One region of the Marinobacter sp. P4B1 genome, then DNA from elsewhere that is predicted to be linked to it. Evidence: predicted binding sites of a transcription regulator. Region 1 holds the regulator's gene; the other holds the start of a gene.

Region 1 (5,372 bases):
CTCGGATAACCAGGGTCAGGGTCTGGCTGCCGGCAATGCCGCCCATGCTGGCCACGATAGGCATCAGTACCGCCAGAGCCACCACCTTGGAGATGGTTTCTTCAAACAGGCCGATGACTGCCGAGGCGGTAAAGGCGGTAATCAGGTTTACGCCCAGCCAGACGGCCCGGCGCTTGGTGGTTTTCATCACCGGGGCAAAGGTGTCTTCGTCTTCATCCAGGCCGGCCATGCTCATCAGGGAATGGTCGGCGTCGTCCCGGATAACGTCGACCACGTCATCGATGGTGATCCGGCCGAGCAGGCGGTTGGTTTCATCCACCACCGGTGCGGAGATCAGGTCGTAGCGCTCGAACAGGGTGGCAACCTTGGTGTCGGACAGGGTGACGTGGATCGGCTCTATATCGGTATCCATAACCTCCCGCACGGTGGCGCCGGGATTGGATACCAGCATGCGGGTAATGGGCAGAATACCGATAAATTCGTCGCGCCGGCTGACCACAATCAGGCTGTCGGTCATCGGCGGCAGGGTACGGTGCCGGCGCAGGTAACGCAGAACAACGTCAATGGTGATGTCCGGGCGCACCGTCACCGTATCGGTGTTCATCAGACCACCGGCGGTGTCTTCCGGGTACGAGAGTACTTCCTCTACCCGCTGCCGGTCCTGCTCGTCCATGGTATCCAGGACTTCCTGGATCACCGTATCCGGCAGCTGCTGCAGCAAGTCGGCCAGGTCGTCCGATTCGAAGTCTTCCAGCAGGTTGGCCAGTTCCTGGGCGTTGAACTCGCTCAGGAAGTCGGCCCGGATGTCGTCCGACATGTACTGGAGGACTTCACCTTCCAGCTGCTTGTCGACCAGCTTCCACAGCAAAACCCGCTGCCGTGGCGGGGAAGATTCCAGCAGGTGGGCAATATCACTGGGGCTCAGGCCGCCATTCAGGATGCGCGCTACCTGTTTGAGGGCACCACTGTCTAGGGCCTCACTGAGGGAGCGAAGCCGCTGTCGGGCCTGACTTTTTTCCAGAATGTCGGTCATGAAACCACCTGCGATCAGAAAACCTTTGTATTATAGCGGAGTTAGGTTACACAGGTGAGGAAGACTTGTAGGTGAATGGCGAAGTTTTATTCACCCTCGCCGAAATAGTCGTCGATCAGTGCAACCAGGGCGTCGATGGCTTCCTGTTCGTCCGGGCCATCGGCGGCCAGCTCCACTTCGGTACCCTGGCTGGCGGCCAGCATCATCACCTGCATGATGTTGCGGGCATCCACTTCCCGGCCCTTGGCCTTCAGGGTGATCTTGCTGTCAAACCGGGAGGCGGTGGTGACCAGCTTGTTGGTGGCCCGGGCGTGCAGCCCGAGCTTGTTGATAATGGTGATGGGGCGGCAGATCATGGCGGCTCAGATCTCCCCCCGGGCTTGCAGGTGAGGCAACTCGGTATGGCGCACCTGCACGTTGCGGTACTGCTTGCGGAAGTAAGCGCCCAATTGCTCGCACACATACACCGACCGGTGCTGGCCACCGGTGCAGCCGATGGAAATGGTCATGTAGCTGCGGTTGCTGTCGGCAAAGGACGGTAGCCAGGTGTTCAGGAAACCGGTGAGGTCGTCCACCATTTGCCCGGTCAGCGGTTCCCGCTCCAGGAAATCGATTACCGGCTGGTCGGTGCCGGTGTGCTTGCGCAGGCTGGTGTCCCAGTACGGATTGGGCAGGCAGCGCACGTCGAATACATAATCGGAATCCACCGGCACGCCGTGCTTGAAACCGAACGACTGGAACAGCAGGGCGATTTCCTGTTCCCTGCGGCCGGCCACCCGCTGTTTCACCATGTCGCGCAACTCGTACATGGACAGGCCGGTGGTGTTGATATACAGGTCGGCCAGCTTCGACAGCGGTTCCAGCAGCTGTTTCTCGTTGCTGATGGCTTCGCGCAGGGAGGTCTTGTCGTCGCTCAGGGGGTGCTTGCGCCGGGTGGCGTGGAACCGCTGCAGCAGGGATTGCTCGTCGGCATCCAGGAAGATGATTTCGATCTCGATCCCGGTATCACCCAGCCGCTGGTAGATGTCCTCGAAATTGGCCAGTTCACCGGACAGGTTGCGGGCATCGATACTGACCGCCATTTTCTTCAGGCGGCCGGGGGCCTCGTGGGCCACGGCTTCCCGGGTCAGGGGAAACAGCAGGCCGATGGGCAGGTTGTCTATGCAATAGAACCCCAGGTCTTCCAGTACGTGCAGTGCCGTACTCTTGCCCGACCCGGACCGGCCACTGACGATGATCAGCTTCATGGTTAGGCTTCTCCCGTACTTTGACAGCCCTCGGTTACTGGCTGTCGGTGGTCATGCCCTTATACAGGGAGTCGGCATCCTGGCATTTGCGCAGGCGCTCGCAGAATGCGCTGTCGTTGAAACGTTCGGCAAGCTGGCTCAACAGCTCCAGGTGCTCGCTGGTGGCTTCTTTGGGCACAACCAGGGCGAACACCAGGTCTACCGGCTGGTTGTCGATGGCATCGAAGTCCACCGGCTCGGCCAGGGTCATCAACACTCCGATTACCCGATCCAGGCCTTCCAGGCGGCAGTGGGGTATGGCGATACCCTGCCCGATACCTGTGCTGCCAAGACGCTCCCGGGACACCAAGTTGTTGAAGATGTCGTTATCGTTGAGAGTCTCGTCCTGATAGTGAATCCGCTCGGCAATAAACTCCAACACCCGTTTCTTGCTGGACGCCGGTACCTGGCACAGCGTCAGTGCCGGGGCCAGGATGTTGTCGATGGTCAGGGATGTATCGCTCATGGATTAACTGTGAACCCGTAAAAAAAAGGCTGCGGCCGGTAGCCCTGCCGCAGCTCGTTCGATTGAATTACCCGGTAGCCTGCGCCTGAAGGCGCTTAGCCGTTACCGTGCATCCGGTCTACGTTCTTTTCCTTGTGCTTGAGGATCTGGCGGTCAAGCTTGTCCACCAGGGCATCGATTGCCGCGTACATATCCTCGTTTTCAGCCTTTGCGTGAACCTCGCCACCCACAACGTGGAGGGTAGCTTCGGCCATCTGGCGAACTTTCTCAACTTCCAGCGTCACCTGACAGTTACTGATGTGGTCAAAGTGGCGCTCAAGCTTCTCGAACTTGGTGTTGACGTAATCCTTCAGTGCAGGGGTCAGTTCTACGTGATGGCCTGAAATGTTGAGTTGCATTGGCGTCTCCTGTTGTCATCATGCCGGCGTTCCGCCGGACTGAGTACCAGGGCTTCGTGCCCCGGTGAATATTGGTAAACGATTGTCGGTAAAGGCTTAAACCAGTCGCTTGCGTTCGTTCGAAGGAGGTATGTGCATGGCCTCCCGATACTTGGCCACGGTGCGCCGGGCCACGTTGATACCCTGTTCCCCTAGCATGGCCGCAATTTTGCTGTCGCTCAACGGCTTTTTCGGGGTTTCCTCTGCAATCAGTTTCCTGATCATGGCACGAATTGCCGTAGAGGAACACTCCCCGCCTTCGGCGGTGCCCACGTGGCTGGAGAAGAAATACTTCAGCTCGAAGATGCCCCGGGGTGTGTGCATGTATTTCTGGGTGGTTACCCGGGAGATGGTGGACTCGTGCATCTCCACGGCCTGGGCGATGTCCGACAGGATCAGGGGCTTCATGGCCTCCTCGCCCTGGTCCAGGAAGCCCTGCTGGTGCTCGACAATGCGGGTGGCCACTTTCAGCAGGGTTTCGTTACGGCTCTGCAGGCTCTTGATGAACCACTTGGCTTCCTGCAGCTGGTCGCGCAGGTAGGTGTTGTCGGCGCTGCTGTCGGCCCGGCGAATCAGCGAGGCGTAGCTGGCGTTCACCCGGATGCGCGGGGCAATTTCCGGGTTCAGTTCCACCCGCCACCGGCCTTCATGCTTGCGTACGATCACATCGGGGATTACGTAGTCGGTATCACCGTGATCAATCACATCCCCCGGTTTCGGGTTCAGGCTGGTAATCAGGGCCAGGACTTCCCGCAACTGGTCTTCCTTCAACCGGCTGCGGCGCAGCAGCTGTGCGTAGTCACGGTTGCCCAGCAGGTGCAGGAACTGGGTGACAACCTGGCGCGCCTGGCGCAGCCAGGGGGTGTCCGGTGGCAGCTGGTTCAGCTGGATCAGCAGGCATTCCTGAAGGTCCCGGGCAAACACACCCGGGGGGTCGAAATGCTGCAGCCGGTGCAGCACGGCTTCCACCTCATCCAGGTCCAGTGGGTCTTCATCGCTGTCTTCACGCAGGCCGGCGTGGATTTCGTCCAGCGGCGAGGTGAGATAGCCCCGGTCGTCCACGGCGTCCATCAGGGCGTGCGCGATGGCCTGGTCCCGTTCGCTCAGGGGGGTGAGGTTCAGCTGCCATTCCAGGTGATCCCGCAGGGTTTCCGTAGGGGAGTTGCGGGTTTCGAAGTCCGAGTCGTTCTCGTCGTCGTCTTTTGGAGTGCTGGCCGGGGCGGTTTGGTAGATGTCTTCCCAGGCGGTATCGACCGGCAGGTCGTCAGGAATGGTGTCGGTAATGTCGTTTTCCGAGTTCCAGTCCGGCCCGTTTTCGGATTCGTCCCAGTCGTTGCTGCTTTCCGGGGCGTTGTCATCCTGGGCGCTGGCGGTTTCGTTATCCTGGTCGTCAGAACTTTGCGGTTCGGTGGTGTCATCCGGGCCGTGGTCGTCGTCCTCGGCGGTTTCCAGCATGGGGTTGGAGTCCAGCGCCTGCTGGATTTCCTGCTGGAGATCGAGGGTAGAAAGCTGCAACAAGCGAATGGCCTGCTGCAACTGGGGCGTCATGGTCAGGCTCTGGCCCAGTTTTAGCTGTAACGAGGCTTTCATAACCATGGCTTTAGATCCATAACAGACTGGTATCCCGGTAAAAAATCGAATTTCCTTGCAAGATCTTTGCCGAGTTTACTTGTTACCGTTCTGCAACACAATCAGACCTCGGTGAAAGGGCGGGGCGTTCCGCTTAAAGGCGGAATTCGTCCCCGAGATACACCTCTTTTACCTGCTGGTTGGCGAGGATGGCCTCGGAGTTGCCGGAGGCAATGATGTGGCCGCCGGACACAATGTAGGCGTTCTCACAGATATCCAGGGTTTCCCGCACATTATGGTCGGTAATCAGTACGCCAATGCCCTTATCCCGCAGGTGCCGGATAATGTGTTTGATGTCGCTGACGGAAATGGGGTCTACCCCGGCGAAGGGCTCGTCCAGCAGGATGAAGGCAGGCTCCATGGCCAGGGCCCGGGCAATTTCCACCCGGCGACGTTCGCCACCGGACAGGGCCATGCCGAGGCTGTCCCGGATATGGGTGATGTGAAATTCTTCCAGCAGCTCTTCCAGCTTGGCTTCCCGGCCGGCCCTGTTCAGGCCCTTGCGGGTTTCCAGGATGGCC
Region 2 (5,372 bases), on a different contig from region 1:
GCTCGGACGCGGAATGGCCGGCATCCCGGATAATATGCAGCTCGGCTTCCGGCCAGGCCCGGTGCAGGGCCAGGGCATTATCCAGCGGGCACACCATGTCGTAACGGCCGTGCACAATTACCCCGGGGATATCCGCCAGCCGGCCCGCGTCCCGCACAATCTGATCCGGTTCCAGAAAGGCGTTGTTCATGAAGTAGTGGCACTCAATACGTGCCAGGGCTATGGCGACATGGGGGTGGCCGAAATGCTCCACCACCTTGGGGTTCGGATGCAGGGTGGCGCAACGGCCTTCCCAGATCGACCAGGCCTTGGCCGCCTGTATCTGCTCCAGTTCATTGGCGCTGGTGAGCCGCCGGTAATAGGCCGTTACCATGTCGTGGCGCTCATCTTCAGGAATCGGGGCCAGAAAATCCTGCCAGTAATCCGGAAACACCCGGCTCGCGCCTTCCTGGTAGAACCACTGAATATCTCGCGGCCGGCACAGAAAGATACCCCGCAACACCAGCCCGAGAACCCGCTCCGGATAGGTTTCGGCATACACCAGGCTGAGCGTGGAGCCCCAGCTGCCACCAAACAGTAACCAGCGGTCAATGCCCAGAAACTGGCGAATGGTTTCCATGTCCTGAACCAGCTTGTCGGTGCTGTTGCCTTCCAGCTCCGCCAAAGGCGTGGAACGGCCAGCGCCGCGCTGGTCCATCAGGATAATCCGGAAGCGCTCGGCATCGAAAAACCGCCGATGGTAATCCTCACACCCACCACCCGGCCCACCGTGAACCACAAGCACAGGAATGCCATCCGGATTGCCGGATTCTTCCAGGTACAGCTCATGGGGTTCGTCCACCGCAAGGCGATGACGGGCGTAGGGTTCAATTTCGGGGTAGAGGTTCAGCATGACGAACTCCGTTTCAGGGATAACGGCAGTCTAGCTGAGATAGATGGGGATGATAAAGAAAGGATAGCTTTGCCACGGCATCCACGGAAAAACACGGAAAACTTCGTTTCTATTTTTCCGTGTCTTCCGTGTTCTTCCGTGGCAAAAAAAGCCCGTTACTTCTTACCCGCGCGCTTACGCTCGTTCTCGGTCAGAAGCTTCTTGCGCAGACGGATCGACTTGGGCGTGACTTCCACCAGCTCGTCGTCGTCGATGAACTCCAGCGCCTGCTCCAGGGTGAACTTGATGGGCGGCACCAGGCCGATCACTTCGTCTTTACCGGAGGCACGCATGTTGTCCAGCTTTTTGCCCTTAGTGGGGTTAACCACCAGGTCGTTGTCGCGGCTGTGGATACCACACAGCTGGCCTTCGTAGATTTCCTGGCCCGGGTCGAGGAACAGCTTGCCCCGGCTCTGCAGGGTTTCCAGGGAGTAGGTCAGCGCAGTACCGGTCGCCATGGAAACGATAACGCCGTTCTGGCGGCTGGTTACGTCACCCATCTTCACCGGGCCGTAGTGGCTGAAGGTGGAGGTCAGGATGCCGGTACCGGAGGTCATGGTCAGAAAGGTGTTCCGGAAACCGATCAGGCCGCGGGCAGGAATGGTGTATTCCAGGCGGATTCGGCCCTTGCCGTCCGGGATCATGTTGGTCATGTCACCCTTACGCAGACCCATCTGCTCCATGATCGCGCCCTGGTGCTGCTCTTCGATGTCGATGATCACGTTTTCGTACGGCTCTTCCTTCTGGCCGTTTACTTCCTTGACCACCACTTCCGGGCGGCCTACGGCCAGCTCGAAGTTTTCGCGACGCATGTTCTCGATCAGAACCGAAAGGTGCAGTTCACCACGGCCAGACACCTTGAACTTGTCCGCTGAATCGCCTTCTTCAACACGGAGTGCCACATTGTGCAGCAGCTCTTTTTCCAGGCGCTCTTTGATGTTACGGCTGGTCACGTACTTGCCTTCTTTACCGGCAAACGGCGAATCGTTTACCTGGAAGGTCATGGATACGGTGGGCTCGTCAACGGTCAGCGCCGGCAAGGCTTCTACGGTAGAGGGATCACACAGGGTGTCGGAAATGAACAGCTGGTCCAGGCCGCTTACGCACACAATGTCGCCGGCCTGGGCTTCTTCAACTTCCACACGCTGCAGGCCGGAGTGGCCCATAATTTTCAGAATACGGCCGTTGCGCTTCTTGCCGTCGGCACCGAGAGCCACCACCGGAGTGTTGGTTTTCACTTTACCGCGCATGATACGGCCGATACCGATTACACCCAGGAAGCTGTTGTAGTCCAGCTGGGAGATCTGCATCTGGAACGGGCCGTCCATGTCAACAGAAGGCGCAGGCACATGGTCAACAATCGCCTGGAACACGGCGTCCATGTTGTCCTGGAGGTCTTCATGGTCCATACCGGCAATGCCGTTCAGGGCGCTGGCGTAAACAATCGGGAAGTCCAGCTGCTCGTCGGTGGCACCCAGGTTATCGAACAGGTCAAAGACCTGGTCTACAACCCAGTCCGGGCGCGCACCCGGGCGGTCGATCTTGTTCACAACCACAATCGGGCGCAGGCCCGCTGCGAAAGCTTTCTGGGTAACAAAGCGGGTTTGCGGCATGGGGCCGTCGATGGAATCCACCACCAGCAGCACACTGTCTACCATGCTCATTACCCGCTCAACTTCGCCACCGAAGTCAGCGTGGCCCGGGGTGTCTACGATGTTGATATCGTAGTCCTTCCATTTCAGCGCGGTGTTTTTTGCCAGAATGGTAATGCCACGCTCTTTTTCCTGGTCGTTGGAGTCCATAACGCGCTCGTTTTCGAGCTCTTTACGGTCCAGGGTGCCAGACTGGCGCAGCAACTGGTCAACCAGGGTGGTTTTACCGTGGTCAACGTGGGCAATGATGGCGACGTTTCTAAGCTTATCAATCACAACGGGTATCCTGCAGAAATTAGCGGCGCGCAGTATATCGAAAAGTCCATGTCGATAATATGAAGAATAGTGCCTAATATGTAACCAACCCTTCCGGCGCACTGATATCAGGCAATCCACCGGTTTTCGCACCAAAGTGGTGCGCTATTCTGGTGCAATTCCAGGCCGGCCACCGTACACTTTTGCACACACAACGCACCAAAGCCTTGCCACTGCGCTGTTGTGGCGCAGTTACACAAAACTGGCAAGGCACTTGCTTAGTGAGGAGCAGCCGTAATTGAAAGGTAAGGGCCAAAGGCTTCTGGTAAGCTGCCTTCACCTGCAAGAGATCGGGCCTCAGCACACTGAACGATCCGGCACAACGAACACGAAATCACTACGGAGCATGCACAATGTCCAAGACGATTGATTTGATCAAAGAACACGAAGTCAAATGGGTTGACCTGCGCTTCACCGACAGCCGCGGTAAAGAACAGCACGTTACACTGCCTGCCACTGAAGTAGACGAAGACTTTTTTGCCGACGGCAAGATGTTCGACGGCTCTTCTATTTCTGGCTGGAAAGGCATCAACGAGTCCGACATGATCCTGATGCCGGTTGATGAAACCTCCGTGCTGGATCCGTTCACCGAAGAAACCACCGTTAACATTACCTGCGACATCGTGGAACCCACCACCATGCAGGGTTACGAGCGTGACCCCCGCTCAGTTGCCCGTCGCGCAGAGGAATACCTGAAGTCTACCGGCATTGCCGACGGCGCCCTGTTCGGCCCGGAGCCGGAGTTCTTCATCTTTGATTCCGTTAAGTGGAAGACCGACATGCAGGGCTCCATGTACGAGCTCTACTCAGAAGAAGCCGCCTGGGTATCCGGCGAAGACTTCGACCGCAACAACATCGGCCACCGCCCGGGCGTGAAAGGCGGCTACTTCCCGGTTCCGCCGGTAGACAGCCTGCACGACCTGCGTGGCGCTATGTGTGCGGCCATGGAAAGCATGGGTCTGACCATCGAAGTGCACCACCACGAAGTGGGCACGGCCGGCCAGTGTGAAATCGGCGTTGGCCCGAACACCCTGACCCGCAAGGCAGACGAAGTTCAGATTCTGAAGTACTGCGTGCACAACGTAGCCCACGCCTACGGCAAAACCGCCACCTTCATGCCCAAGCCGGTCGTAGGTGACAACGGTTCCGGCATGCACGTGCACATGTCCCTGAACAAAGACGGCAAAAACCTGTTCGCAGGTGACAGCTATGCCGGCCTGAGCGAAATGGCCCTGTACTACATCGGCGGCATCATCAAGCACTCCAAGGCCATCAACGCCTTCACCAACCCGGCCACCAACAGCTACAAGCGCCTGGTACCCGGCTTTGAAGCCCCGGTCATGCTGGCCTACTCTGCCCGTAACCGTTCCGCTTCCATCCGGATTCCGTACGTAAGCAGCCCGAAGGCACGCCGTATCGAAGTGCGCTTCCCGGACCCGGCAGCCAACCCGTACCTGGCCTTCGCCGCCCTGATGATGGCCGGCCTGGACGGCATCCAGAACAAGATCCACCCTGGCGATGCCATGGACAAGGACTTGTACGACCTGCCGAAGGAAGAAGCGATGAACATCCCGCAGGTAGCCACTACCCTGCAGGAGGCGCTCGATTGCCTGGCAGAAGACCACGAGTTCCTGACCCGCGGCGGCGTGTTCACCGAAGACATGATTGCCGGCTACATCGACCTGAAGCGTGGCGAAGTTGAGCGTATCAACATGACCACTCACCCGGTTGAATTCGAACTGTATTACTCCTGCTAAGCCCCTGCACCAATTTGGTGCAGCCCGGTGACAGCCAGCCCCGCCCCGTGCGGGGTTTTTTTGTATCAGCCGTTGAAAACACCGCCAGCGGCGCCGATAATCGAGGCAGTTGATCAATGCAGGCCTTTATTATGAAAGCACCTCTCGCCCTTGTAACCGGATTCTGTTTACTGGCCGCCGCCGGCGCCCACGCAGAGGTGTACCGGCATGTGGATGCCCAGGGCAACGTCACCTTCTCAGACGAGCCGATGCAGGGCAGCGAAACCGTAAAAGTAAAACCGGTTACCACCATCACCCTGCCCAAGCCGGAAGTGGTGCGGGAAACCGACCAGCTGCGGCAAGAAGTCCAGAAGGAAGGCGCCAACTACGACAGCCTCACTTTTGTGCACCCGCAAAACGACCAGGCCTTCCACAGCGGCAGTGGCGACGTCACCTTTGAAGTGCGCAGCACCCCCGGCCTCCAGCGTGGCCACAAATACGAAATCACCCTCGACGGCCAGCCCGTAGGCCAGAGCTCCTCCGGCTCGGTAACCGTAAACAACATTGATCGCGGCACCCACCAGGCCGGTGTGCACATCATCGACGACCAGGGCGTTCAGGTGAAAACCGGCCCCGGTATCAGCTTTACCGTTCATCGCCCGTCTGTTCTGCGCCGATAACACATCAGCGGTAGCACCCGGAATCAGTTGCACCAATTTAGTGCATACGCACCACATT

The links. The regulator sigma-54, encoded in region 1, starts transcription at its own class of promoters, with help from an activator protein. The targets are predictions, from matches to a motif close to ANTGGCATNNANNTTGCTNT.
Region 2: a site for sigma-54 is predicted at 3,100-3,119, ahead of glnA (glutamate--ammonia ligase). Genes of this name have one in related genera too.

What each region holds. Positions count from the first base shown of each region.
Region 1 is NZ_LLXM01000013.1:64,075-69,446, reverse strand. Features, by position in the region: gene mgtE (magnesium transporter) at 1-1,033, opposite strand, end outside; gene AQ621_RS09795 (HPr family phosphocarrier protein) at 1,120-1,389, opposite strand; gene rapZ (RNase adapter RapZ) at 1,396-2,280, opposite strand; gene ptsN (PTS IIA-like nitrogen regulatory protein PtsN) at 2,315-2,785, opposite strand; gene hpf (ribosome hibernation promoting factor) at 2,881-3,183, opposite strand; gene AQ621_RS09775 (RNA polymerase factor sigma-54) at 3,280-4,812, opposite strand; gene lptB (LPS export ABC transporter ATP-binding protein) at 4,946-5,372, opposite strand, start outside.
Region 2 is NZ_LLXM01000014.1:68,156-73,527, reverse strand. Features, by position in the region: gene pip (prolyl aminopeptidase) at 1-892, opposite strand, end outside; gene typA (translational GTPase TypA) at 1,048-2,859, opposite strand; gene glnA (glutamate--ammonia ligase) at 3,252-4,655, shown strand; gene AQ621_RS11020 (DUF4124 domain-containing protein) at 4,787-5,314, shown strand.